DNA from 3 places in the Brevibacterium sp. LAARM2_SD2 genome. Region 1 is predicted to be linked to each of the others. Evidence: predicted binding sites of a transcription regulator. Region 1 holds the regulator's gene; each other region holds the start of a gene.
The links. The regulator LexA, encoded in region 1, represses DNA repair genes until DNA is damaged. The targets are predictions, from matches to a motif close to TCGAACANNTGTTCGA.

Region 1 (9,445 bases):
GCCGGTCCCGCGGTCCTCGTCGCAAGCGGCACCCTCGACTGAGATTCGCGGACGCTCGACGCCGGAAGGCACACCGTGTCCGCACTCGCATCAGTCCCGGTGGATCGTGAGGATCCGGAACCCTTTCGCCGAGGCGGTGCGCTCAGCGGTGAACCCCTCACCGAGCATCGTGGAGATCCAGCCGAGAAGGGAGTCGGCGCCGAGGTTCTTCGACACGACGAGGTCCGCGCGCCCACCGGGGGCAAGACGGGGCAGCCACGTCTCCAGCAGCTCATGGAGGGCCTCCTTGCCGATCCGGATGGGCGGATTCGACCGGATCGTCGAGAACTCGAGGTCCGCGGGGATCTCGTCTGCGGTGACGGGACGGATCGTCTCGAGTCCGAGGCGGGCGGCATTGCCCGCCGTCGATTCGAGTGACCGGGAGTTGACGTCGAGGGCCCAGATGCGGACGTCCACCTCGGCGTCGGCAGCCTGGAACGCGGAATGGAGCGCGATCGGACCCCACCCGGCCCCGAGATCGAGAAGATCCCCGGGGGCGGGCGCGGGAAGGTGCTTGAGGAGCACAGCGGTGCCGGGGTCGAGTCGAGTGGGGGAGAAGGTCCCGCTCATCGTCTCTACGGTCACGGTGCGACCGGCGAGGTCGAGGGTGATCTCCCGGCGCTTCGCGTCGCTCGTCGGGCTCTGCGTGAAATAGTGCTCTGCCACGGTTGCAGTCTAGTCGGCTGTGGGAGAATAGAACGACGTCGGAATGCGTTGCACAGAATGCAGACGACAACGACACACGAACAAAGGAATGAATGACGTCCACCGACAAAGAGCGTCGAGATGCCATGCTCGACCGCGTCCTCGCCAGAGGTGCTCAGGCGCTCAGCCCGCAGGGAACCCCCGCTGACGAGGACTCCCAGTTCGATCTCGCCGAGCGTGCCGCCCTGCGGCGCGTCGCCGGACTCTCCACCGAACTCGAAGATGTCACCGAGGTCGAATACCGCCAGATCCGGCTCGAGCGCGTCGTGCTCGCCGGACTGTGGAACACCACGCTCGACGAGGCGGAGAACTCGATCCGCGAACTCGCCGCGCTCGCCGAGACCGCCGGCTCCGAGGTCCTCGATGCGATCGTCCAGCGCCGGGAGAAGCCGGACCCGGGCACGTACCTCGGCAAGGGCAAGGCCGCCGAGCTCAAGGAGATCGTCGAAGCCGTCGGCGCCGACACCGTGATCATCGACTCCGAACTCGCCCCCAGCCAGCGGCGCGGGCTCGAGGACGTCATCAAGGTCAAGGTCGTCGACCGCGTCGCGCTCATCCTCGACATCTTCGCCCAGCACGCGAAGTCCCGCGAGGGCAAGGCCCAGGTCGAGCTCGCGCAGCTCGAATACCTCCTGCCGCGTCTGCGCGGCTGGGGTGAGTCGATGTCCCGTCAGGCCGGCGGCCGGGTCGCCGGCGGTGCCGGCATCGGTTCGCGCGGTCCCGGTGAGACGAAGATGGAGCTCGACCGCCGTCGCATCCGCACGCGGATGGCGAAGCTGCGCCGGGAGATCGCCGCTATGGCTCCGGCCCGGGACACGAAGCGGAAGAACCGCAACCGCAACCACATCCCGTCGGTGGCGATCGTCGGGTACACGAACGCGGGCAAGTCCTCCCTGCTCAACCGGCTCACCGACGCCGAGGTGATGGTTCAGAACGCCCTGTTCGCGACCCTCGACCCGACCGTCCGGCAGTCGCGGACGGCTGAGGGCATCACGTTCACGTACACCGACACCGTCGGCTTCGTGAGGAACCTGCCCCACCAGCTCGTCGAGGCGTTCCGGTCGACACTCGAGGAGGCGGCCGACTCCGATCTGCTCCTCCACGTCGTCGACGCCTCGCATCCGGATCCGCACGGGCAGATCCACGCCGTGCGCGAGGTCCTCGGCGACGTCGAGACCGGTGACATCCCCGAACTCCTCGTCTTCAACAAGGTCGACCTCGCCGACGAGAACGTCGTCACCGCGTTGCGCGCCGAATACCCCGGAGCACGGTTCGTCTCCGCGGCGACGGGGGAGGGGATCGCCGAACTCGTCGAGACGATCGAGGAGAGGCTGCCCTCGCCGAACATCGAGATCACCGTCCTCATCCCGTATGAGCGCGGCGACCTCGTGTCGAAGATCTACGCGCTCGGCACCGTCGAGCACGAGGAGCACGGCGCCGGCGGCACGGGCATGCAGGCGAAGGTCCCGGCCGAACTCGCCGCCGAACTCGAGGAGTTCCGCAGGCCCGACCTGGTCATCGGCGAGTGAGCACGGTCTCCGATCTGCTCCAGACCGCGGTCGGGGCGATCGGCGGAGCGCCCCGTGAGGGGCAGACCGAGATGGCCGAGGCGGTCACCTCGTCGCTCGACAAGAACATCCACCTCCTCGTCCAGGCGGGCACGGGCACCGGCAAATCGCTGGCCTACCTCGTGCCCGCCGCCGAGTTCGCGAGCCGCACCGGCGGGACGGTCGTCGTCTCGACGGCGACGCTGGCACTGCAGACGCAGATCATCCACCGGGACCTGCCGCGCCTGTTCAAGGCGCTGAAGAAGACGCTCGACCCGCTGCCGAAGGCCGCGCTGCTCAAGGGGCGGCGCAACTATGTGTGCAAGCACAAACTCGAGGGCGGCTATCCCGACGAGGACGAGGGGATGCTCTTCGACCTCGGCGCCGATGCCGCCGCCGGTCGCAGGCCAACTGACCGGTCCGGCCTCGGCGAGGAGATCCAGCGGATCCGGACGTGGGAGAAGACGACGGACACCGGCGACCGGGACGATCTGCTGCCAGGTGTCAGTGACAAGGCGTGGGCGCAGGTGTCGGTCAACGCGTTCGACTGCCTCGGGTCGAACTGTCCGCTCTTCACCGAGTGCTACGCCGAACAGGCGCGGACCGCGGCCTCGGAGGCCGACATCATCGTGACGAACCACGCGCTGCTCGCGATCGACGCGTTCGGGGAGAACTCCGTCCTGCCCGATCACGACGTCATCATCATCGACGAGGCCCACGAACTCAAGGACCGCGTGACGAACGCCCTGTCCGGCCAGATCAACACGGGCATGCTGTCGGCAGCCACCTCGGCGGTGCGGAAGAACACGACGGTCGAGGACGGGGTCGTCGCGATGCTCGACACCGCCTCGGCGGCCTTCGAACGCGCCACCGCCGGTGTCCAGGAGGGGCTCATGCTCTCCGTCGCCGAGCCGTTGGCACTCGCCCTCACGCAGATCCGCGACTCCGCCCGGCAGATCATCAACGACATCGGCGGACGCGGGGAGGAGGCCGATGCGGGCCGGCAGATGGCCAAGGCCCGGTGCCAGGAGATCTTCGAACTCGCCGAGCGCTTCTGCGATCCCGGCAAGAACGACGTCGTGTGGCTGAGCCGCAGCACCTTCCGCGAACGCGAGACGACGAACCTCGTCGTCGCCCCGCTGAGCGTGGCCGGGACCATGCGCAACGGGATCTTCGAGGACTCCACCGTCGTCGCGACCTCGGCGACGCTCGCCCTCGGTGGGAACTTCGACGCCGTAGCCGCCTCGCTCGGTCTCTTCGGACCGGATGCGCCGAGGTGGGACGGCCTCGACGTCGGCTCACCGTTCGACTACGGCCGGCAGGGGATCATCTACGTCGCCTCTCATCTGCCCAAACCCGGTCGCAGCGGGCTGAGCGAAGAGGCGCTGGCCGAACTCGAAGCGCTCGTCACCGCGTCCCGTGGCGGGGCGCTCGGACTCTTCTCCTCGAAGGCGGCAGCGAATGCCGCCGCCGAGCATCTGCGAGCCAAGGTCGATGTTCCGATCCTCCTCCAGGGCGAGGACGGTCTGCCGTCGCTCGTCTCCCGGTTCGCCGCCGACGATGAGGCGTGTCTGTTCGGGACGATGTCGCTGTGGCAGGGCGTCGACGTGCCGGGGAGGACGAACCGGCTCGTCATCATCGACCGGATCCCCTTCCCGCGCCCGGACGATCCGCTCATGCAGGCGCGGGCCCGCGACGCCGACAAGCGCGGTGTCAACGGGTTCATGGCGGTGAGCGCGACGCATGCCGCACTGCGCCTGGCCCAGGGTGCCGGGCGCCTCATCCGCTCGACGGCCGACAAGGGAGTGGTCGCAGTGCTCGACTCGCGGCTGCGCTCGGCTCGGTACGCCGGATACCTCGTCAACTCGATGCCGCAGATGTGGCCGACGACGGACGCGCAGCTCGTCCGCACGGCCCTCGGTCGCCTCGCTGACGCGAAGGACGACGGCGCAGCCAAGGGATGAGGTCCTCGGGGCCGGGTGGTACAGTTCGCGCCATGGCGCGCAAACGGAAGAAGAAGCCCCAGCGGAAACACTGGCTGGCGAGTCTCCTCACGGGTCTCGCCCTTTTCGCCGCCGGGGGAATCGGACTGCTCATGGGTGCCACCTATCTCAACGTCTGGCCCGTTGCGGCCTTCGTTCTCGGCGGTGCTGCCATGGTGCTCACCCTGGTCATTCTGCTCGGAATGGGCGACTCGACGCAGGGCTATCCGACCGCCGACTCCCTGACCGATGTGCAGAACAGCCCCTGAACGATCCCAGTATCTGATTCAGCTGCGCCGCAGATCCGTCGCGCGGTTTCGCACGCACAACCCTCAGCGGCAATCACCCCGCGCAGCTTCGCACGCCCTACGCGGAGCCGCTGATCCACCGCGTGCACGGGTTGTCCGTGCAGCTGTGTGGGCGGGATTCGAAATCTAAGCCCGCCGAGGCGGTCGAAGGGCACCCGGAGCGCGAAGACCACCGCGGCGCCGCTGATACACCGCGGAGCTTCGTAGGCCCTACGCGGAGCCGCTGATCCACCGCGTGCACGGGTTGTCTGTGCGGTTGCGTGTGCGGGATTCGAAATCTGACCCCGCCGAGGCGGTCGTGCCCTGCCGCCGAGGTGGTCGTCCGCGCCCGGGGACCCTGCGGAACGCACGAATGCCCCCGACCGTGACCGGTCGAGGGCACTCGTCGCCGGGCGCTGGCAGTGCTCGAGCAGGCGAACTGTGCAGGCAGTGCCCGCGATATGCGCAGTCGCTCCGCGCAGGCCGTGCCCGGTAGCAGCTCTCAGAGGCGGCGGATGACGGCGACGACGAGACCCATGATCTGCGCGTACGTGCCGTCGATGGGGTCGTAGTCCTTGTTCTGCGGGAGCAGCCACTGACGTCCGGCCTTGCGCTTGAGCGTCTTCACCGTCGCCTCGCCGTCGAGGAGGGCGGCGACGATCTGTCCGTTGTCGGCGGTGTGCTGCTTGCGCACGACCACCCAGTCGTCGTGACAGATGGCCGCCTCGATCATCGAATCGCCGACGACCTTGAGGAGGAACATCTCTCCGGAGCCGACGACCTGCGTCGGCAGGGAGAAGACGTCGTCGACCTCCTGCTCGGCGAGGATCGGACCACCGGCGGCGATGCGGCCGACGACGGGGACCTGGACGGTGTTGTTCGCAAGCTCCTCGTACTTCGCGCGCTCCGCCTCCTCCTCTTCGAAGGGATTGACGACCTCGATCGCCCGAGGGCGCTTGGGGTCGCGACGGACATAGCCGAGCCGCTCGAGCTGCGAGAGCTGATGCGCCACGCTCGAGAGCGATGCGAGCCCCGCGGCCTCGCCGATCTCGCGCATGCTCGGCGGGTAGCCGTTGGTGACGACGGCGCGTTCGATCGTCTCGAGGACGAGCCGCTGCCGGGGGGAGAGTCGGAAGTCGCCGGCTCCGGTCGGCCCGTCGGGGATCTCGACCTCGTCCTCTTCGCTGCGCGCAGCCGCGATCTCGCTGGCCACATCCTCGTTGCGCGGCCTGCCTCTGCCTCGTTTGTTCTGCACCATTGCCTCTTCCCCTTCGTTCTAATCCCACCGGTCGAAGCGCTTCGAGAGATCTCGTGTCAGTGCCGCCTGGGATGGTTGTTCGAGATCGATCAACAACGCTGGTTCTCGCTCATTGTCTCATAAATGTTCGAGATGGACTGGACATTTGTTCGATTGGCATGTTGAATAGAACAGACGTTCTACCCATTGCGGATGGAATCGTACGAAGAAAGAGGTAAAGCGATGTCTGAGAAGAATCACGAAATGCGTCTGACCGTCCGCGGCCGCCGCGCCGTGCGCCTGCTCCGCACCGCCCTGTGCGCTCTCGCCATCATCGGCGGAACGCTCTTCATCTCCACCCAGACGTTCACCGCCGAGGCGGTCGCTGAGGGAGAGGTCGTCGGAGTCGCCGCTGACGCCGTCGTCGTCGGCGAGGGCGAGTCGCTGTGGACCGTGGCCTCGAACCTCGGTCTCGACCGCGACACCCGTGAGGTCGTCGCCGACATCGTCGAGCTCAACCACCTTGACAGCCCTGTCGTCCACCCGGGCCAGAGCCTCGACGTTCCCCAGCGCTAAAATCGGTGTGTGGGAAACATCGACTCTCTGCCGGTCCGCTCCGACCTCGTCGGTCAGCAGCCCTACGGCGCTCCGCACCTCAACGTTCCGGTGCAGCTCAACGTCAACGAGAACGCCTATCCGATCCCCGAGGTCGTCACCGAGGCGATGCGCCGGGCCGTCGACGGCCACCTCGCCGGACTCAACCGCTACCCCGACCGGGAGTTCACGGCGCTGCGTGAGCACCTCGTCACCTACCTCGACGGCGTCAACGAACGGGCGGGCGGCTCGTTCGACCTCGTCCCGGAGATGATCTGGGCGGCCAACGGCTCGAATGAGGTCCTCTCCCACATCGTCCAGGCCTTCGGCGGCCCCGGACGCACCGCTCTCGGCTTCACCCCGAGCTACTCGATGCACCCGCTCATCACGACCGGCACCGGCGCGAGCTGGGTGGCGGGCTCCCGTGACGAGGAGTTCGAACTCGACGCCGCATCCGTCGCCGCCGAGGTGGCCCGCGTCGATCCCGACATCGTCTTCCTCTGCACCCCGAACAATCCGACCGGCACCTCGATCGGCCTCGACGTCATCGCCGCCGCATACGAGAACTGCCGGGGAATCGTCATCGTCGACGAGGCGTACGCCGAGTTCTCCCGTCCCGCCCTGCCCTCGGCGATGACCCTGCTCGAGGGCCGACCGCGCCTCGTCGTCTCCCGGACGATGAGCAAGGCCTTCGCCTGCGCGGGACTGCGGCTCGGCTACGCGATCGCCGCCCCCGAACTCATCGACGCCCTCCGCCTCGTGCGGCTGCCCTACCACCTCTCCGACATCACCCAGGTGCTCGCGTGCACGGCGCTCGAGCACGCCGATCTGCTCCTCGGCAACGTCGATCGGCTCATCGACTCGCGCACGGCCATCGCCGAGCGCCTCGCCGCCCTCGGCTTCACCGTCTACCCGAGCGATTCGAACTTCGTCCTCTTCGGCAACATCGCCTCACCGGCCGACCTGTGGCAGCAGCTCCTCGACCGCGGAATCCTCATCCGCGACATCGGCATTCCCCACCACGCCCGGGTCAACGCCGGCACCGAAGCGGAGACGACCGCGTTCCTCGCCGCCCTCGACGACATCGTCGCGACCGCACCGGACACGCTGCTCAGCCATCGCTGACGCCCATCGGAGACCGCCACCACCGCCTCGGCGACGAGACCGCCGGTGTTCAGCAGCGAGACCGCTGTGCACGATGCGGACAGGGACTGAGACAATGGACAGCGGCGCACCCATGCGCCGCGTGATGACCAGAGCGAAGAAAGGCTCACTATGAGGAAGGCCCAACGCGACCGATCGACATCCGAGTCGACCGTGTCCGTCGCCCTCGATCTCGACGGTACCGGCAGAGCAGACATCTCGACGACGGTGCCGTTCTTCGACCATATGCTCACCGCACTGGCGAAGCACTCGCTCATCGACATGGACATCAGCGCCTCCGGCGACACCGACATCGACGTCCACCACACCGTCGAGGACACCGCGATCGTCATCGGGCAGACCATCGCCGAGGCGCTCGGCGACAAGGCCGGCATCCGCCGCTACGGTGCCGCCTTCGTCCCGCTCGACGAATCGCTGGCCCGCTGCGTCATCGACATCTCCGGCCGCCCCTACTTCGTCCACCAGGGCGAACCCGAGGGTCAGCAGTACCACCTCATCGGCGGGCACTTCACGGGCTCGATGACCTCCCACGCGCTCGAGTCGATCGCGTTCCACGCCGGACTCACCGTCCACCTCGACCTGCTGCGCGGTCGCGACCCGCACCACATCGTCGAAGCCCAGTTCAAGGCTTTCGCCCGCGCATTGCGCGAGGCCGTCGAACCCGACGGCCGCACCACCGCTGTCCCGAGCACCAAGGGAGTCCTGTGAGCACCACCGTCGTCGTCACCCCGTTCGGCGTCCCCGACCAGCTCGCCGCCGCATGCGTGCTCTCGAACATCTCCGGCACCATCGTGCCCATCGGCGACTTCACCGGCATCGTGCTCTCCGACACCGGTGTCGAAGCCGGCAACGAGGCGGCCGCTGCGATCTCGAAGCTCGCCGGGAAACACGAGGTCCTCCTCCTCGTCCGCAGCGACGAGCAGATCGACGCCGGCCACTTCCGGCACGGGGCACGCGAATCCGATGTCCCGGCCGGACTCGCCCTGCGCAACCTCCCCGACGTCACCGAGCAGATCCTCCTCGAAACCGTCGCGCCTGAGGAGGTCGAGGGCAACATCCCGACCTCGTCGATGTCGAAGCTCCAGGCGAGCGCGGCGACGATGACGCCGGGACGGGCCGCGCTCGCACGCACCGCGCTCATGTGGATCGTCGTCGCCGTCCTCGCCGGTCTCGTCCTCGCCTTCGGCGTCACCGTCGGCCTCGGCGGCAACGCCGTCGCCTGGATCGTCGCCGTCGTCGGGGCGATCGTCTTCGGGTTCTCGCTGTGGCGGATCTCCCGCGTCCTCTCAGGAGGGCAGCGCTGATGACGACGATCGCCGTGCTCGACTACGGCGCCGGCAACGTCCGCTCCGCCGTGCGCGCCGCCGAGGCGGCCGGAGCCGACGTCACCCTCACCGCCGACCACGCGGTCATCGACGCAGCCGACGGCCTGCTCGTGCCCGGGGTCGGCGCGTACTCCGCCGTGATGCGCGGGCTCGAATCCGTCGGCGCCGTTGATCTCATCCGCGACCGGCACGCCGCCGGTCGTCCCCTCCTCGGCATCTGCGTCGGCCTCCAGGTCTTCTTCTCCCGCGGACGCGAACACGGGGAGGAGACCGAGGGCATCGGCCTGTGGCCCGGTGAGGTCACCGCGCTCGACGCGCCGGTCGTGCCCCACATGGGGTGGACAGGCGTGGCTGCGGCCCCCGGTTCGCAGATGTTCTCCGGCATCGAGGACGAGAAGTTCTACTTCGTCCACTCCTATGCCGCCACCGAGCACCCGCCCGGGACGCTGGTGACGACAGCGACCCACGGCGGGGACTTCGTCGCCGCCGTCGAGGACGGGACGACGTGGGCCGCCCAGTTCCATCCGGAGAAGTCAGCGACCGCAGGTGCCGGACTCCTGCGCAA
Region 2 (9,445 bases), on a different contig from region 1:
GATGAGCGGGGTGGACGGGGTCTCAGTCATGGGTGGTGGTCCTTTCGACGTCTGTGGAGGTGATGGGGATGGAGCTGTGTCAGTTGCAGCCCTCGGGGCCGCAGACGGCACCCTCGGGGTAGTCGTCGGCGCCGTCGGTGCCGGTGCCGGTGAGCACGGTGAGCTTCCGGCTCTCGTCCCACGCGGTCTCGAGCGCCTGGGTGAAGACCGGCGGCTTCTGCGCGCCGGAGATTCCGTATTTGCGGTCGATGACGAAGAACGGCACCCCATTGGCGCCGAGCATCCGGGCCTGAGCGACATCGGCCTCGACAGCGTCGGTGTACGCGTCGGATTCGAGGACCCGACGGGTCTCGGCGGGATCGAGCCCGAGCGACTCACCCACCTCGGCGAGGTAGTCGATGCTTCCGATGTCACGACCGGACTCGAAATGCCCGGACATCAGCGCCTCCTCGGCGGCCGCCATGACACCGTGGCTCTTGGCGAAGTGGAGGAAGCGGTGGGCGGTGAAGCTGTTCGCGACGACGACGGAATCGAAGTCGTAGTTGAGGCCCTCGCGCGCCGCCTGCTCGCTCACCTGGGCGAACATCTGCCGCACCTGTTCGGCGGGCATGCCCTTCGACCGGCTGAGGTAATTCGCTTCCGACTCCTCGACATGGGCGGGAAGGGTGGGATCGAGCTGGAAGCTGCGCCACTCGACCTCCACGTCATCCTTGTGCGGGAAACCTCGAGCGCGGTTTCGAAGCGACGTTTGCCGATGTAGCACCACGGACAGGCGATGTCCGACCAGATCTCAATTTTCATACACTTTTCAACTACCTGCCCATGGAGGTTATTCCCGCCGCGGGGCCGGGTGCGACCGTCGTCACATTCGACCCGGAGGCGCGACCCGCCGAGGTGTTTGTCTCGACCTGGAGGACCCGACCGTCGCGGACGATGGGGAGGCGACGCCGTCAGAACAGTGCCGTCACAGCAGCGGCGTCAGAACAGTGCTGTCAGAACAGTGCCGCCTGGGGATCGAGCAGGGCGGACTCGGCAGCGGCGTTCGGTGACGATTGCCCGCCGCCGGTGGTGCCGCGCCGGGTCCACCGCTTCGTCGCGGGATAGTCGTCGTCGCTGGTCCCGCGCAGCTCGTAGCGGTCGATGAGCGGATTGATCCGCGCCGCCAACCAGGTCCGGTACTCCTTCGAGGCATACGCCGAGTTCGCATACATGCGCCGGTAGCGGGGGAGAAGCTCGGGGTGCTCGCGGTCGAGCCAGGCGAAGAACCACTCGCGAGCGCCCGGGCGCAGGTGAAGGGCGCCGTAGACGACCCTGCTCGCACCGGCGTCCCTGATCGCCGCGAGCGCCGTTTCGAGATGCTCGCGCGAATCGGTGAGCTTGGGCAGCACCGGCATGATGAACACGGTGACTCGGAAGCCCAGTTCGGCAGCCGCGCGCACCGTCGCCAACCGCGCCGCGGTCGTCGGCGTCCCGGGTTCGATCGCCTGCTGGAGCTCGTCGTCGTACACGGCGATCGACATGCTGATCTCGACGGGCACGTCGCGGGCGGCCTCGGCGAGCAGCGGGAGGTCGCGACGCAGCAGGGTGCCCTTCGTGAGGATCGACAGCGGTGTGCCGTGTTCGGCGAGGGCGGTGATGATCCCGGGCATGAGGCGGTAGCGGCCCTCGGCTCGCTGATAGGGGTCGGTGTTCGTCCCGAGGGCGACGAGGTCGCGTGACCAGCGGGGCTTGGCGACCTCCGCGGCGAGCACCTCCGGAGTGTTGACCTTGACGATGACCTGCCGGTCGAAGTCGCCGCCGGAGTCGAGGTCGAGATACCGGTGGGTGCTCCGGGCGAAGCAGTAGACGCACGCGTGGGAGCAGCCCCGATACGGGTTGATCGTCCACGAGAACGGCATCGCACTCGATTGCGGGACACGGTTGAGCGCGGACTTCGCGAGGACCTCGTGGAACGTCATCCCCGCGAACTCCGGGGCGCGCACGGTGCGGATGAGCCCGGTGACTCCGAAGAGCCCGGCTGTCGGTTCCGTGTCATTCCATCTCACACCGGCATTCGAACACGTGTTCGAGTCGAAGTCAAGGGCGGCCCGTGCGCCGGCCGTGACCGCCGACGGTGATCCGATTAAATGGTATGCCAAATATTCCACTACCGAGCGCCGCCGATCCGCCGGCATCATCCCAGGTCCGGCAGTCTGACTCGCGCACACCAGGCGTTGTCACTGCTGGACTGACGGCGATGACCCCATTGCGGAATCACTGTGACCCAGGTTACGCTCACGAGGTCAGCTCTCACCGCCGCGACGCCGGGAAGAACGACTTTGGTATTCCAGCGCCGCGCCCGTCTGATTCGAGAACTCCCATGGCCCACACCGTGACGTCCGACCAGTCCGTGCCCGACCCGCAGTCGAGCACCATGCCGCACCGGCTCGGACCGAGCCCGGAACAGCTCGCCGCGCACCGGATCAGCCCGCGCTTCTACAACGCCGATCTCGCGCCGAGCAGGAAGGAGGGCCGCAGCTGGACGGCGTACAGCGTCTTCTCGCTCTGGGCCAACGACGTCCACTCGCTCGGCAACTACGGGTTCGCCCTCGGCCTCTTCGCCCTCGGCCTCGGCGCGTGGCAGATCCTCGTCGCCCTCCTCGTCGGTGCGGCCCTGCTCTTCGTCCTCCTCACCCTCTCAGGGTTCATGGGTCACAAGACCGGCGTTCCCTATCCGGTGATGTGCCGCATCGCCTTCGGCATCCACGGGGCCCAGCTGGCCGCCTCGGTGCGGGGGATCGTCGCGATCGCCTGGTTCGGGATCCAGACCTACCTCGCCGCGAACGTCCTCAACGTCCTCCCCATCACCCTCATCCCCGGCCTCCAGGCGTGGACTGAGGTCGAGTTCCTCGGACTGAGCGGCCTCGGCTGGTTCTCCTTCACCCTGCTGTGGATCGTCCAGGTCATCATCGTCAGCTACGGGATGGGAATGATCCGGCGCTACGAGGCGATCGCCGGCCCGATCATCCTCGTCACCTTCCTCGCCCTGGCGATCTGGATGCTCGTCCGCGTCGACTTCCGCATCGCGTGGTCGATCGACGACCCGCTCACCGGGTGGCAGATGTGGACGAACATCCTCGGCGGAGGGGCTCTGTGGGTGGCGATCTACGGCACCTTCGTCCTCAACTTCTCCGACTTCACCCGGTCGGCGAAGAAGAAGGGCTCGATCGTCGTCGGCAACTTCTGGGGCATCCCCATCAACATGCTCGTCTTCGGCCTCGTCGTCATCTCGCTCGCCGGCGCCCAGTACTCGATCGACGGCACGGTCATCAGCTCGCCCGCCGACATCGTCCAGGCCATCGGCAATCCGGTCCTGCTCGCCGCCGCCTCGCTCTCCCTGCTCGTGCTCACGATCGCCGTCAACCTCATGGCGAACTTCGTCGCCCCGACCTACGCCCTGACGAACCTCTTCCCGCGCCATCTCAATTTCCGCCGGGCCGCGATCATCTCCGCGATCATCGGATTCGTCATCCTCCCGTGGAACCTCTACGACTCACCCGTCGTCATCGTCTACTTCCTCGGCGGCCTCGGCGCGCTGCTCGGGCCCCTGTTCGGCGTCATCATGGTCGACTACTGGCTCGTGCGGAAGACGAAGGTCAACGTCCCGCAGCTCTACACCGAGGCCCACGACGGCGAGTACTTCTACCACCACGGCGTCAACTGGCGGGCGATCGGGGCGTTCATCCCCGCCGCGATCCTCTCGCTCATCCTCGCCCTCGTCCCCGCGTTCTCCGGCGTCTCGCAGTTCTCCTGGTTCCTCGGCGCAGGGATCGCCGCGGTCATCTACTTCGTCATCGCCCGCCGGGACTTCACGTTCCGCGAGGTCGACGGCGAGGAGATCGCCGTGCCCACCGCCCACTGAGGCCCGCTCAGACGCTCACTCTGACACGCACCCCGACACCCCTCCGATCCTGCGAAGGACTTCGCCCATGAGAATCCTCGTCGTCAACGTCAACACCACTGCGGCGATGACCGCCGGCATCGCCCGGGCGGCCAGCGAGGCCGCCTCGGCGGGCACCGAGATCATCGGTCTCACGCCGACCTTCGGCGCCGAATCCTGCGAAGGCAACGTCGAGAGCCATCTCGCCGCGCTCGGCGTCATGGATGCCGTGCTCGGCTATGCCGGGGACTACGACGCCGTCATCCAGGCCGGGTACGGCGAGCACGGACGTGAGGGCCTCCAGGAGCTCCTCGACGTCCCCGTCGTCGACATCACCGAGGCGGGGGCGCAGCTGGCGATGATGCTCGGGCGCCGGTACGCCGTCGTCACCACCCTCGACCGCACCGTTCCCCTCATCGAGGACCGCCTGCTGCTCGCCGGACTCGACCGGCACTGCACGTCCGTGCGGGCGTCGGGGATGCCCGTGCTCGACCTCGAGGCCCATCCCGATCGGGCAGTGGCCGCGATCGCCGAGGCGGCCGCCGAGGCCGTCGAGACCGATCGTGCCGAGGTCATCGTCCTCGGCTGCGGCGGGATGGCCGACCTCACCGAGACGATCGTCGGCCGCTGCGCGGTGCCCGTCGTCGACGGCGTGGCCGCCGCGGTCAGGCTCGCCGAGGCGCTCGTCGGCTTGGGGCTGACGACGTCGAAGGTGCGCACGTACGCCCCGGCCCGCCCGAAGCGCCTCGACGGCTGGCCCTTCGCCGCGGCAGCGGGAGCGTCCCCGTCGGACCCGCAGACCGTGACGCGGCACGACCCCGTCACCCGGGCCTCCTGAGGCCCGGTCAGTCCGAATCCGCGGCCCCGCCGGGGTCGGAGATCTCCTGCGGTTCGTGCGCGAGACGTTCGCGGTGCTTGTCGTGCTGCTGCCGGCTCGTGTCGAGATGGTGGGCGGCCAGCGCGCGCACCCGTTCGAGGTCGCGGTGGGCGATGGCATCGAAGAGCTCGGCATGCTCAGCTGCGACGACGTCGAGCTCGTCATGCTGGCTCAGCTGCCACCGCATCCGCGAATCGAGGAGCTCGCCGACCTCGACGAGGAGCCGGTTGCCCGAGAGCTCGGTGACGATGGCGTGGAAGTCCGCGGCGGACCGATGCGCCCCCACGGCGTCTCCGGCCTCGGCCTGGCGGCGACCGGCCGTCATCGTCGCCTCGAGCCGCTCCAGCCCCTCGCGGGTGTGACGCTGAGCGGCGAGTTCGAAGGAGAGGAGATCGAAGGCCTGCCGCACCTCGGCGAGGTCGGCGACATCGCTGGGAGAGAACTCGCGCACCGTCGCCCACGTGTTCGGCCGGTGCGTCACGAGCCCTTCGGACGCGAGCTGCTTGAGCGCCTCCCGGATCGGGACCCGGCTCACCCCGAGCTCGGAGGCGAGGTTGCGTTCGACGAGGCGGCTGCCCGGCGCCCGCTGACCGTCGATGATCTCACCGCGCAGCACCTCGGTGACCCGCAGCGTCTCCGACCGGGGGGTGTCGTTGTTCTTCACGCGCTCATTCTCTCACTTCGCGGGGCACGGACACGGGTGCCCACCGTCGCGCGGACGGTGGGCACCCGATGCCGGACAGGCGGGGCCGTGACCTCAGCGCCGCATCGCCCGGCCGAGGGTGTCGAGACCGACGGATCCGAGACCCAGCGCCTTCGAATGGAAGGCCTTGAGGTCGAAGTCCTCGCCCGCCTCGGCGGCCGCCTCGTCGCGGAACTGCTCCCACAGGCGCTGGCCGATCTTGTAGCTCGGCGCCTGCCCCGGCCAGCCGAGGTAGCGGTCGAGTTCGAACGCGAGGAAGCTGCGGTCCATCGCGACGTTGTCGGTGAGGAACTGCCAGGCCTTCTCCCGATCCCACGTGCCCCCGCCGAGGCTCTCGGGGGCCTCGAGACCGAGGTGGAAGCCGATGTCGAGGACGACGCGGGCCGCCCGCAGACGCTGCGAGTCGAGCATCCCGAGGTAGTCGGCCGGGTCGTCGAGGTAGCCGAGGTCGGCCATGAGCTTCTCCGCGTAGAGCGCCCAGCCCTCGCCGTGCCCGGAGACCCAGCACATGAGCCGGCGCCAGCGGTTGAGGGTGTCGGAGACGTACGTCGCCTGCCCCACCTGGAGGTGATGACCGGGCACTCCCTCGTGGTAGACGGTCGTCTTCTCCTGCCACGTCGCGAACTCGGTGACCCCCTCGGGCACCGACCACCACATCCGTCCCGGCCGCGAGAAGTCGTCGGTCGGGCCCGTGTAGTAGATCCCGCCGGTCGACGAGGGCGCGATCATGCACTCGATCGTGCGCACGGGTTCGGGGATGTCGAAGTGGGTCTTCCCGAGTTCGGCGATCGCCTCGTCGGCGACTCCCTGCATCCACTCGCGCAGGGCCTCCTTGCCGACGAGCATCCGCTCGGGGTCCTTGTCGAGGGCCTTCATGACGTCGAAGAGGTCGACGCCGGGCATGATCTGCTCGGCGACGCGCCGCTGCTCGGCGTCGATGCGCTCGAGTTCGGCCAGACCCCACGCATACGTCTCGTCGAAGTCGATCTCGGCGCCGAGGAAGTCCCGCGAATGCAGGGCGTACGCGGCCCGGCCGGCCGCCTCGTTCTCCGGGGCGACCGGGAGGAGCTCGGAGGCGAGGAAATCGGCGAGTCCGGCGAATGCGGTGCGGGCCGCTTCGGCGTGGGAGGCCAGATCATCGCGCAGGGTCTGGGGCACCTCGGCGACGTCGTCGGCCCCGGCGATGACGGTGAGATACGGGGACTCGTCCCCGGCGATCGCCTGCACCTGGTCGATGACCTTCTCGATCTGGATGCGCGCGGCGACCTGCCCGCGGTCCTTGGCCAGAGCCAGCGACTCCTCGTACCCGGTCACCGAGGCCGGAATCGCCGCGAGCGTCTCGTCGACGGTCTCCCAGTCGGCGACGGTGGCCGTGGGCATGAGGTCGAAGATGTCGCGCATGTCCTGGACGGGGGAGGCGATGACATTGAGGCTGGCATGTATGAAGCCGGCGTCGTAGAGGTCCCGGTCGACGCCGAGGCGGTCGCGCATCGCGTCGATCGTCACCCGATCGATGTCGTCGAGGTCGGCGCTCGCCTCGACCTCGTCGAGCTTGGCCAGCGTCTCGACGGTGAGCTCGTGGTGGGCGGCGAGCCCGGCGGGGGAGAAGTCGTCGAAGCCTTTCGCCCCGTCGATCCCCAGGTAGAGGGCGAGCGAGGGGGAGAGGGCGAGGGAGCGATCGACGTACTCTTCGGCGACGGCGTCAACGGCCGACGGGGTTCTCTTCTCAGTCATGACCTCACCATATATGAGGCCGGACACACCCCGTGACCGGGCCGACAGCCTATGAGGAGAGGCACACGGCCACGGGCTGGAATGCGCCGTCTGGGAATTCGCTGAAGCTATACCCTGGTTGAGCCCGACCGCCGGACAACCGTGAATCGAGAGAAGAGAACGTGGCAAGAGCACAGCTGTGGACCAAGGACTTCATCGTGGGCATCGGCCTCAATCTCACGATGTCCATGGTCTTCTACCTGCTCATGACCTCGATGGCCGGATACGCGGTCGCGCGCTTCTCCGCCGGTCAGGCCGCAGCCGGCTTCGCCTCTTCGAGCTTCATCGTCGGCGCCGTCGTCGCCCGCATCCTCACCGGCAAGTACCTCGACTTCATCGGCCGCCGCACCCTGCTCGTCATCTCGATGGCCGTCTTCGTCCTCGCCTCCCTCGCCTACATCGCCGCCGACACCCTCACCCTCCTCATCGTCATCCGCCTCATTCACGGCATCGCCTTCGGGGCGGGGAACACGGCGATCATGACGGCCATCCAGTCGGTCATCCCGGCCTCGCGGCGCGGCGAGGGCACCGGCTACTTCGGCACCGCGACGACCCTGTCGACGGCGCTCGGGCCCTACCTCGGCGTGCTCCTGCCCGCCGAATTCGACTTCACCGTCCTCTTCATCGCCTCGGCGGTCATGTCGGCCATCTCCCTCGTCCTCTGCTTCTTCCTCGACCTGCCGAAGCAGGAGCTCACTCAGGCCCAGCGGGACACGAAATGGCATCTCCATCCGCGCACGATGGTCGATCGGGACGGACTGCGCATCGGGCTCATCATGCTCATCGCCGGTGTCGCGTTCGCTGCGGCCCTCGTCTTCCTCGCCGGCTACGCCGCCGACAACGGCGTGCCCGGCGCCGCGTCCCTCTTCTTCATCGCCTACGCCGCGGCCTCCCTCGTCGCCCGCCTCTTCATCGGGCGGATCCAGGACGCCTACGGCGACAACGTCGTCATCTACCCCGTGCTCATCCTCAACGCCCTCGGCAACGTCCTCCTCGCGCTGTGGCCGACGACGGCGGGCATCGTCATCGCCGGCATCCTCATCGGCTTCGGCTTCGGCTCCCTCATGCCGAGCGCGCAGACGATCACCGTGAAGTCCGTGCCGATGTCCCGGGTCCCGGTGGCCACGGCCTCGTTCTTCCTCCTCCTCGACGCGGGCTCGGGGATCGGTCCGATCATCCTCGGCGCGCTCATGCCGATCACCGGGGGCAGCGGGATGTTCCTGCTGTGCGCCGGTCTCGTCGTCGTCTCGATGCTCGTCTACCTCGTCGTCCACGGTCGCGGACGCGGTGGCCGGCCGGGACGCGAATTCGTCGGGTGACCTCGGCGGGTGATCCGAGTAGCCTGAGAGCACGTCACCGACTGCCCACGGAGGATGAGGATGAAGCTCGGACTCGCCCAGATCAACACGACCACCGATGTCGCCGGCAACCTCGAGAAGGTGCGCGACTACACGGGTCGGGCCGCTGCCGCCGGTGCCGAGGTCGTCATCTTCCCCGAGGCGACGATGTCGGCGTTCGGGTCGGGTCTGCGGGAGATCGCCGAACGCGAATCCGAGGGGTGGCGCGAGGCGCTCACCCTGCTCGCCGCCGACACCGACACGGCGATCGTCGTCGGGGAGTTCGCAGTCTCCGCCGGCAAGGTCGTCAACCTCCTCGCCGTCTACGCCCCGGACGGGACGCGCACCGAGTACGCGAAGATCCACCTCTACGACGCGTTCGGGTTCAAGGAGTCCGACACCGTCGAGGCAGGCGAGGACCCGGCGCTCGTCGCCCTGAGCGGAGAGGACGTCGGCATCGCCATCTGCTACGACATCCGCTTCCCCAAGCTCTTCGCCGAACTCAGCCGCCGAGGCGCGCGGCTGGCCATCGTCTCCGCATCGTGGGGTGCGGGGCCGGGGAAGGTCGAGCAGTGGGAGCTGCTGGCCCGGGCGCGGGCGGTCGACTCGAACATGTTCGTCGTCGCCGTCGGACAGGCCGATCCGCAGGTCAGCGGCGTGGCCGTGCCCCCGAAAGGACCGACGGGAGTCGGGCACAGTCTCGTGTCCGATCCGTTCGGGCACGTCATCGTCGCCCTCGGCGGCCAGGAGGCCCTCGAGATCGTCGACCTCGACCTCGGACTCGCCGATGAGGCCGCCGAGGCGCTGCCCGTCCTTGCGAATGCGAAGCTCGGGTA
Region 3 (9,445 bases), on a different contig from region 1:
AGCGACGAGGTTCTCGCAGAACTCGACGCCTGATGCGCATCCTCGGCGTGGACCCCGGCCTCACGCGGTGCGGATTCGGCGTCATCGACACCCTGCCGGCCAGGAAGGCCGCCATGGTCGCCGTCGACGTCTTCCGCACCCCGTCCGCGGACTCCGTGGACCTGAGGCTGGGGTCCCTCGCCGAGGCGTTCGACACCTGGCTGGACACGCACCGACCCGATGTCGTCGCCATCGAGCGGGTCTTCGCCCGCAATGACGTCTCGACGATCATGGGCACCGCGCAGGCCTCGGGCCTGACGATGGGACTGGCCGCGCGCCGCGGGATCCCCGTCGCCATGCACACTCCGTCCGAGGTCAAGGCAGCGATCACGGGCTCCGGACGGGCGGACAAGAAGCAGGTGACGAACATGGTCACCCGCATCCTCGGACTCGACGCGCCGCCCAAACCCGCCGACGCCGCCGACGCCCTGGCCATAGCGATCTGCCACTCGTGGCGCGGGGCGCTCAGCGCTCAGTCGACGCCGGGGATGAACAAGGACCTCACCGAACGCAAGGGCAGCGGCCGGCAGGGGAGTGGGCTGACCAAAGCCCAGGAACAGTGGGCCCGCGCGCTGCGCAACGCGAAGTGAGCCGAAGCGCGGCGGGATGCCCCGACCGCGCTGCGCGCGTCGATCGCGATTCCGAGCGTCTCGGCTACGATTCGACGCGCCCAATTGAGCTCTGTGCTCAAGGCAAGAGCGCCTCGGAACGAGTTCCTCTCCGCTCTCATCATGACATCGTCCCTGATGAGCACCGCACCTCATTCCTGATTAGAACTGCACCGAACGTCATAGAAAATCAGTTGAGAAAATCGAACGAAACTATAGACATGTGATGTCACTTACATCTAGAATAGAGACAACCGCACAACGTCACCGTTGACGGACAGATTGCCGAGATCATGACACTCACGCCGGAACGACCGCAGAACCACCGGGATGATGGCTCCCGTGGCAGTAAGTCGGGTGCGCGTGCGGGAGCATCGAAGAAGCCCGGGTCGCGAGACAGGAAGGGCTCGACGGCCCCGCGTTCTCTTCGCGATCAGCTCGAAGCGGCCGGAATGGATCTCAGCGGTCATGGACTGGCAGAGACGCTCGGCAGCATGGACGCGGTAGCGGCGCCCGACTTCTCGGCACCTGAGCCCTCGACCTGCGATCCTTCGCTTTCTGATCCTGCGGACGTTGGGCTCTCCGGCCGAGAGGTTCGCCGAGGCGACGGTGGAGGGACGGGCTCACAGACCGCCGCCGGCGAGTCCGGGAGTTCCACCGACGCGAGGTGGTGGTGCACCACAACCCGCGCGCGGTGGCATGGACGATGACATCGCCTCGCGGCCGTGCGTGTCCGATATGGACAACCCCTTCCAAACGGCCGTCGACGAGCACCGCGACACCTCCCTGGCAGACTCTCCCCATCCGATGCTCACGAAGGAACAGTGGGCCGACCTCGGAGGCTCGGTCCCCGAGGTGACCGACAGCATCGCTGCGATCACCCGGCTCGAAGCCGAACTCCGCGATTTCCGACGTCCGATGGGACCCGACGAGGCCATCACCGTGATGAGGGGAGTCGAAGCGCTCAGCCGTCTCGTCGATTCGCTCCACGCCGTGACGCTGTCGGTTTTCGAGCGCGTCGGAACGCCCAAGGACTACGGGGCGAAATCGACCAAGGCTCTGGTGCAGGACAAACTCCAACTCAGCAGCACCGAGGCGCACCGCCGCACCGAACTGGCGAAGAACCTCGGCAACCGAGTCGACCTGACCGGGCAGTCGCGGCCGCCGAAGTATCCGATCGTCGCGGCCGGTCTGCAGTCCGGAGCGCTGTCGTCGAGCCAGGCGGCGATGATCGGAAAATGCCTCGACGAGGTCCCCTTCTGGCTCGGCACCGAGGTGCGCGAACGGATCGAAGGCAAACTCGTCGAACGCGCGCCGAGCGTCCGCGTCTCCGACCTCCGGCGGATCTTCACCGCCATGCTCGAGCGGGTCGACCCCGACGGCGCCGAGCCGACCGATTCCCGCGACCGCTCGAAGTACAAGGTCAACGTCCGCCAGCGCCGCGACGGCGACTGGGACCTCAGCGGCCTCCTCGACCCGATCACCGGTGGCATCATCCAGGGATGGCTGACCTCACGGATCAAAGCGGACGACCCGACCGGAGTGGACGACCCGACCGGAGCGGGTGACCCCAGCGAAGCAGGCGACACGTCCAGTGACAGCAGCGCAGACGGCACGCCGGGTCTCGACGATGAGACTGGTGACGGCGGTGCTCAGAATCCAACGGGTCTCGACGGTGGACCCGATGATGACCTCCGCGTCGAGGGCGAACAGATGCTCGAGCTCTTCGGGAGCGTGCTCGCCGGAGACGCATCAGACCGACCGCTGCCCGCCGATGTGAACCCGCAGCTGTCAGGCACAGGCTCCGAGAACCCCCGCGGCTGGGGAGTCCGCGCCGACGGCACGTTCGCCGACACCTCGGACGAACAGGGCACAGTGCAGAACCTCATGTACGAGCGCTTCTCGACACTGATCTCCCACACCGAAATGGGTCGGGTCGGCAGGGGAGCGCCGTTCGCCCTCGTCGTCACCGCAACGGCCGAGAACCTCGCCGAGGGGAAGGGCCGGGCGACGACAGGAGCCGAAGCCGACTTCCCGATCGACCTCGCCGCCGATGAGGGCCTCAACGGCACGGTGTTCTTCCACCTCATGACTGAGAAGGCGAAGTCGATGGCGCTGGCGACCGAACAGCGACACGCGACGCCCCGACAGCTGGCGATCCTCGCCGCGCGAGACAAGGGCTGCACCTTCCCTGGATGCGAGACACCACCGGGCTGGTGCGACGCGCACCACGTCTTCCCTTGGGCACTCGGCGGCAGAACCGACCTCAACAACCTCACTCTCGTCTGCAGCATGCACCACCACCTCATCGACAGATCCGAGTGGGAGACGATCATGCTCAAGGACGGCCGTGCCGCATGGATACCACCTGCCTCGGTCGACATCGAACGGAGGCCGATCCTCCACGCGAGATTCGTCACCGACGACGCCGTCGACACGCTCTTCGCCGACCTGCCGCTGTCGCCGCTCACCGCCGCCGATGTCGGCGTCGATGCGGAGCACTGCGGGCCGGAGCTGATGCGGGGGAGCGACGCGGATTCGGTGCGATGGAGCAGTGGGTCCGAACCGGGTGCCGCGCGAGAGCCAGGCGGGGGCATCGACGATCGCAGCGATGGCGGCGCCACCGATAGTGGTGCCATGGGCGGCGATGCCGCCGGTGACGTTGCAGCCGGTGGCGATGTTCCGGGGCCCGATGATCGGGGTCTGTGGTGAGCGCCCGTTTGAGGGGACGAGTGTGCCACCGGCCCGGGCATGTCGGATGAGGCGAGCGACCTCGAACTGTTAGTCTGGATTCGTACACGTGTTCCCACCTGAAAGGCAGTCCGTGATCAGTTTCCTCAGCGGTACGGTCCATCGCATCGCAGCTGACCACCTCGTCGTCCTCACCTACGGTGTCGGCAGGAAAGTGCACGTGACACCCGACACCCTGGCCGGCACCCGCCACGGCGCCGACATCGACCTCGTCACGACCCTCGTCGTCCGCGAGGACTCGATGACCCTCTTCGGCTTCGGCACCGAGGACGAGAACCACACCTTCGAGGTCCTCCTGACGATCTCGGGCATCGGACCCCGCCTCGCGATGGCCATCCTCTCCGTCATGGGCCCCGACGAACTCGCCGCCGCGATCGCCGGCCAGGACGCCACCGCCCTGACCCGCGTGCCGGGCATCGGCAAGAAGGGCGCCTCGCGGATCATCCTCGAACTCGAGAACAAGCTCCCGAAGTTCGCCGCCGCAGCACCGGGCCCCGCGCTCTCCTTCGGCGGGACCAATCAGCAGGTCGTCGACGCCCTCGTCGGCCTCGGCTGGAAGGAGCCCCAAGCCGCCGAGGTGGTCCAGGAGGTCGTCGCTGACCTCGAGGCCGACGCCGGCACCTCGGCGCTGCTCAAGGCCTCGCTCAAAGTCCTCGGTGCCCGGAAATGACCGACCGCGAAACCGCCTCCTACGAGATGGACTTCGGCGACCAGCGGCTCACCGGCGCCGAGCACGACCGGCTCGTCTCCGGCAGCGCCGAAGCCGCTGAACGCGACGCCGAGGCGGCGCTGCGACCCAAGGGCCTCCACGACTTCATCGGCCAACCGCAGGTCCGCGAACAGCTCTCGCTCGTCCTCGACGCCGCGAAGGCCCGGCACAAGGCCCCCGACCACGTCCTGCTCTCCGGCCCGCCCGGACTCGGGAAGACGACGCTGGCGATGATCATCGCCCACGAGATGCAGGCGAGCCTGCGCGTGACCTCCGGCCCCGCCGTCCAGCACGCCGGCGACCTCGCCGCGATCCTCTCCTCCCTCGAAGAGGGCGAAGTCCTCTTCATCGACGAGATCCACCGGATGGCCCGCGCCGCCGAGGAGATGCTCTACGTCGCGATGGAGGACTTCCGCGTCGACGTCATCGTCGGCAAGGGCCCCGGCGCCACGGCGATCCCGCTCGACCTCCCGCCCTTCACCCTCGTCGGCGCGACGACTCGTTCGGGACTCCTCCCGGCGCCGCTGCGCGACCGCTTCGGCTTCACCGGGCACCTCGACTTCTACTCGAGCGCCGACCTGCTCACCGTCCTCACCCGCTCTGCCCGGATGCTCGGCATCGACGCGGAGAACCGCGGTCTCACCGAGATCTCCACCCGCTCCCGGGGCACGCCCCGCATCGCCAACCGTCTGCTCCGCCGCGTCCGGGACTGGGCGCAGGTGCGCGGCAACGGCACCATCGACGAGGCCGCGGCGCTCAACGCGCTTACCGTCTACGAAGTCGACGAACTCGGCCTCGACCGCCTCGACCGGTCCGTCCTCGAAGTCCTCTGCAAGCGCTTCGCCGGCGGTCCCGTGGGACTCGGCACGCTGTCGGTGTCGGTGGGGGAGGAGGCCGACACGGTCGAAACCGTGTCCGAGCCGTACCTCGTGCGGGAGGGCCTCATCAGCCGCACCCCACGCGGACGCGTCGCCACCTCGGCGGCATGGAGGCATCTGGGACTCCACATCCCAGCAAACTATGAGTACTGAACCCTGCGTATCGGTTCGCCTTGAGTACGGACTTCGAACTAAGCTAGTGCACTGGTCCGTTCTTATGGAAGGTTGATACCTGTGGATTTGCTGATCCCTCTCGCGCTCGCTGCGCTGCTGATTTTTTTCCTGTTCAACTCTCGGCGTAAGCAGAAGGCGCGTGCGGAGCAGATCAAGACGAACCTCGTTCCCGGAGCCAAGGTCATGACGACCTTCGGCGTCTTCGGCACCGTGCTCTCGATCGACGACGAGGACAACCAGGTCACCATCGAATCCGGACCCGGCACGGTCCTGCGCGTGCACCGCCAGGCCATCGGCCAGATCGACACCCCGGACACCGCTGTCGATGCGGCCCCCGCCACCGAGGCGACCGACTCCCCGGCGATCACCGACGCCGAACTCGACGCGATGAACGAGCGCAAGCGCGCCGAGGCGGGCGACGACGACCTCAAGGCCGCCGACGCTGACCTCAACGCCGCCGACGCCGACTTCAAGGCCGACCGTGCCGATGCGAAGGCCGCCGATGCCGATCTCAAGGCCGACCGCGCCGATGAGAAGGCCCTCGACGCCGATCTCAAGGCTGACGACGCCGATCTCACGGCCGACAAGGCCGACCGCACTGCCGCCGAGGCGGATGCGGCTGCCAAGACCAACGCCGACGACGTGGACGGCAGCTCGACTGAGGATCCGTCGAAGGGGACCGGCACCGACAAGCCGGACACCGACGACAAGAAGAACTGATCCCCTCACTGCTCCCGATCGAAAGCTGAGACGTGTCCGACATCGAAGAAAAGCCACGCCCTGGTTTGCGCTTCCTGTGGTTGACGGTCGTCACCCTGATCCTCCTCGGCGTCCTCGCCGCAGGTGTCATCTGGTCCGACGCCACACCCACACCGAAGCTCGCCCTCGACCTCGAGGGCGGCACCTCGATCATCCTCGAACCCCAGGTGTCCGAGGACAGACGATCAGCACGGAACAGCTCGATCAGGCAGTCGCCATCATCCGCCAGAGGGTCGACTCGACGGGTGTCTCCGAAGCCGAGATCTCGACGCAGGGCGACAGGAACATCGTCGTCAACCTGCCGGGCAACCCCGATGAGGAGACTCGCAACCTCGTCCGCTCCTCGGCTCAGCTCGTCTTCCGCCGAGTCGCCCTCGTCGGCGACCCGCGCTCCCAGGCGCAGATCGACGAACAGCAGCAGGGACAGAACGGGGGAGACCCCTCCGAGGGGCTGACCGACGAGGAGCGCCAGCGCCTCGAAGACCTCACCGGTGGCAGCCAGGACGCTCCGACCGGCGGCGGCGCCGTCGTCAACTCGAGCAGTGCAGACGCCGCCGGCTCAGGTGACGGCAGTGCGACCGACGAACCCGCGAACGCCGGCGGCAACGCGCCCGCCCCGTCCGAGTCGCCCGCGGGTGAGGCCCCTGCGGATGAGTCGCCGGAGGGCGAGACCCCTGCGCCGACCCAGGCCGGTGAAAGTCAGGGTGAGGACACCCAGGTCACCGACTCGACGCCGCGCCCCCTGTTCGATCCCGAGCAGGACACCGCCGAATGGCAGACGCAGGACATCATCAACCAGTACACGGAACTCGACTGCACGAACCCGGAGAACCGGACCGGCGGCGTCCAGCAGCCGGCCGACCAGCCGGTCGTCTCGTGCGCCCAGGACGGGTCGGCGAAATACGTGCTCGGTCCCGTCGAGCTCTCCGGTGACCACCTCACCGACGCGACCTTCGGCTACGCAGCCGGCGCCAACGGCGTCCAGACCAACCAGCCCGCCGTCAACCTCGAGTTCGACGACACGGGACGCGAGATCTTCAAGCAGATCACCTCGGCGATCACCGGTCTCCAGCAGCCGTACAACCAGTTCGCGATCACCCTCGACGGGCTCGTCCTCTCCGCACCGACCTCGAACGCCGTCATCACCGACGGCCGCGCCGAGATCTCGGGCAACTTCACCCTCGACGAGGCCCAGACTCTGGCCAACCAGCTGAAGAACGGCTCCCTGCCGATCAGCTTCCAGGTCCAGAGCGAAGAGCAGATCTCACCGACCCTCGGTGCGAACTACCTCAACATCGGCATCCTCACCGGGCTCGTCGGTCTCCTCCTCGTCGTCGTCTACTCGCTCCTGCAGTACCGGGTCCTCGGACTCGTCACCGTCTCGAGCCTCGTCGTCGTCGGCGTCCTCACCTATCTGCTCCTCCTCATCGCCTCATGGAGATACGGCTACCGGCTCTCCCTGGCCGGTGTCGCCGGTATCATCATCGGCATCGGCATGGCGGCGGATTCGTTCATCGTCTACTTCGAACGCGTCAGAGACGAGCTGCGCAGCGGCCGGAACCTGCTCTCGGCCGTCGAAGTCGGCTGGGACCGCGCCAAGCGCACGATCTGGGCGTCGAAGTCGGTCAACATGCTCGCCGCCGTCATCCTCTACATCCTCGCCGTCGGTTCGGTGCGCGGCTTCGCGTTCACCCTCGGCCTCGCGGTCATCGTCGACATCCTCGTCGTCTTCCTCTTCACCCACCCGATGCTCCAGCTTCTGGCACGGACGAAGTTCTTCGGCCAGGGGCACCCGATGTCGGGTATGGATCCGCGTCTGCTCGGGGTCAAGCCGGCCGCCTACCGCGGTGCGCTCGGCATCGACCTCGACAACAAGGACAAGTCGCCCGAAGCCCAGCGCCGCGACAAGGCGCGGGCTCGCAAACTCGGGCTCGACGACGACGCGGAGACGATCGCCGGCCGCCGCGCCAAGCGCCGGGCCGAAGCGAAGAGCTCCGCGTCGTCCGAGGAATCGGCGAGCAGCTCCCGGTCGGCGACCGCGACGAAGACCGCACTGGCCGACGACTCGGCGGAGACCGACGAGGTGACCGAGGCCGAGGAGGTGACCGAGGCCGAGGACGCGACGACCGCGGACACTGCCATGGACGCGGAGGACTCCGAGTCCGGCACGGCAGCGTCGGCCGAGTCCGCTGATGCGGCCGGGCCGAAGAAGACGAAGAGCTCGCGACGCAAGCGCGGATCGGACGCACCGTCGACCGGCGGCACGATCGCCGAACGGAAGGCGGCCGCCAAGCGCGCGGCAGCCGCAGACGATGAGAAGGGGGCAGAGAAGTGAAGAAGTTCTTCGCCTGGGGCAATCGCCTCCACAACGGTGAGTCCTCCATCCCCTTCGTCGGGAAGGCCAAGCTCTGGCTCTCGATCGCCGGCGTCCTCGTCATCCTCTCCCTCCTCGTTCCGCTCATCGCCGGCTTCAACTTCGGCATCGCCTTCCGCGGCGGTTCGCAGTTCCAGGTCGACAACGTCACCGACACCTCGGCGAGCCGGGGCGAGACCATCGTCAACGACGTCGTCGCCGACTCCGAACCGCGCCTGACCCCGACCGGGGACACCGCGGTGCGCATCGAGACGAACCAGCTCTCCGACGAGCAGATGCAGGAAGTCCGCGACGCCCTCTCGGCCGGGTACGACGTTCCCGCCGAGGACGTCACCTCGACCTTCGTCGGCCCCCAGTGGGGTGCTGACGTCACCCAGAAGATGGTCAGGGCCCTCGTCATCTTCGTCGCGATCGCGATGATCGTCATGGCGCTCTACTTCCGGACCTGGAAGATGTCGCTGGCCGCGATCGTCGGGCTCTTCGTCGTCATGATCATCACGATGGGCATCTACTCGGCCACCGGCTTCGAAGTCACCCCGGAAGCCGTCATCGGCTTCCTCACCGTCCTGAGCTTCTCGCTCTACGACACGGTGGTCGTCTTCGACAAGATCCGCGAGAACACCGCGCGATTCAAGGACAACAAGCGCCTGAAGTTCTCCGAGCTCGTCAACCTCGGCATCAACCAGACGACGGTGCGCTCGATCAACACCTCCGTCGTCTCCGTGCTGCCGATCGCCTCGATCCTCTTCATCGGCGTCTTCCTCCTCGGCGCGGGCACGCTCGTCGACATCTCGCTGTCGCTCTTCGTCGGCACGATCGTCGCCGCCGCCTCGACGCTCTTCGTCGCCAGCCCCCTCTACGCGCTCCTGCGGTCGAACGAACCCGCCGTGAAGGAACAGGAAGAGGCCGTGCGTGAATTACGCTTGAAGGACGGCAAAGACGATGTGGCACCCGTGATCCACGCTGAGGTCTGAGACGAGACCACGAGCAGGATCATGCTGGAGAGGGGGACGTGATGGCATCATCAGCTGAATCGCGCCGTCCGCGCGGCATCTCCCGTCTGGCCTGGTGGGCGGCCAGGGCGCAGAACGACCCCGGCTACCCGCGGGTGCTCGGACCGATGATCCGGGCCTTGCAGTCGAGTCACCCGAAG

Region 2: AC2W7K_RS10050 (Rv2578c family radical SAM protein) is a predicted target of LexA. The motif match lies at 2,054-2,069, and genes of this name have one in related genera.
Region 3: ruvA (Holliday junction branch migration protein RuvA) is a predicted target of LexA. The motif match lies at 3,440-3,455, and genes of this name have one in related genera.

The regions. Positions count from the first base shown of each region.
Region 1 is NZ_JBNFOM010000012.1:71,436-80,880, reverse strand. Features, by position in the region: partial or broken gene dapF (diaminopimelate epimerase) at 1-42, shown strand, start outside; gene AC2W7K_RS09595 (class I SAM-dependent methyltransferase) at 91-705, opposite strand; gene hflX (GTPase HflX) at 798-2,273, shown strand; gene AC2W7K_RS09585 (ATP-dependent DNA helicase) at 2,270-4,255, shown strand; gene AC2W7K_RS09580 (hypothetical protein) at 4,288-4,542, shown strand; gene lexA (transcriptional repressor LexA) at 5,063-5,818, opposite strand; gene AC2W7K_RS09570 (LysM peptidoglycan-binding domain-containing protein) at 6,062-6,373, shown strand; gene AC2W7K_RS09565 (histidinol-phosphate transaminase) at 6,383-7,516, shown strand; gene hisB (imidazoleglycerol-phosphate dehydratase HisB) at 7,667-8,263, shown strand; gene AC2W7K_RS09555 (hypothetical protein) at 8,260-8,859, shown strand; gene hisH (imidazole glycerol phosphate synthase subunit HisH) at 8,859-9,445, shown strand, end outside.
Region 2 is NZ_JBNFOM010000013.1:61,653-71,097, forward strand. Features, by position in the region: gene AC2W7K_RS10040 (NADPH-dependent FMN reductase) at 1-30, opposite strand, end outside; partial or broken gene AC2W7K_RS10045 (DsbA family oxidoreductase) at 251-801, opposite strand; gene AC2W7K_RS10050 (Rv2578c family radical SAM protein) at 993-2,045, opposite strand; gene AC2W7K_RS10055 (NCS1 family nucleobase:cation symporter-1) at 2,414-3,901, shown strand; gene AC2W7K_RS10060 (aspartate/glutamate racemase family protein) at 3,969-4,757, shown strand; gene AC2W7K_RS10065 (GntR family transcriptional regulator) at 4,765-5,460, opposite strand; gene AC2W7K_RS10070 (DUF885 domain-containing protein) at 5,554-7,233, opposite strand; gene AC2W7K_RS10075 (MFS transporter) at 7,395-8,591, shown strand; gene AC2W7K_RS10080 (carbon-nitrogen hydrolase family protein) at 8,652-9,445, shown strand, end outside.
Region 3 is NZ_JBNFOM010000027.1:15,861-25,305, reverse strand. Features, by position in the region: gene AC2W7K_RS15080 (YebC/PmpR family DNA-binding transcriptional regulator) at 1-33, shown strand, start outside; gene ruvC (crossover junction endodeoxyribonuclease RuvC) at 33-629, shown strand; gene AC2W7K_RS15070 (HNH endonuclease signature motif containing protein) at 1,347-3,359, shown strand; gene ruvA (Holliday junction branch migration protein RuvA) at 3,472-4,068, shown strand; gene ruvB (Holliday junction branch migration DNA helicase RuvB) at 4,095-5,138, shown strand; gene yajC (preprotein translocase subunit YajC) at 5,220-5,879, shown strand; gene secD (protein translocase subunit SecD) at 5,956-8,253, shown strand; gene secF (protein translocase subunit SecF) at 8,250-9,266, shown strand; partial or broken gene AC2W7K_RS15040 (RelA/SpoT family protein) at 9,308-9,445, shown strand, end outside.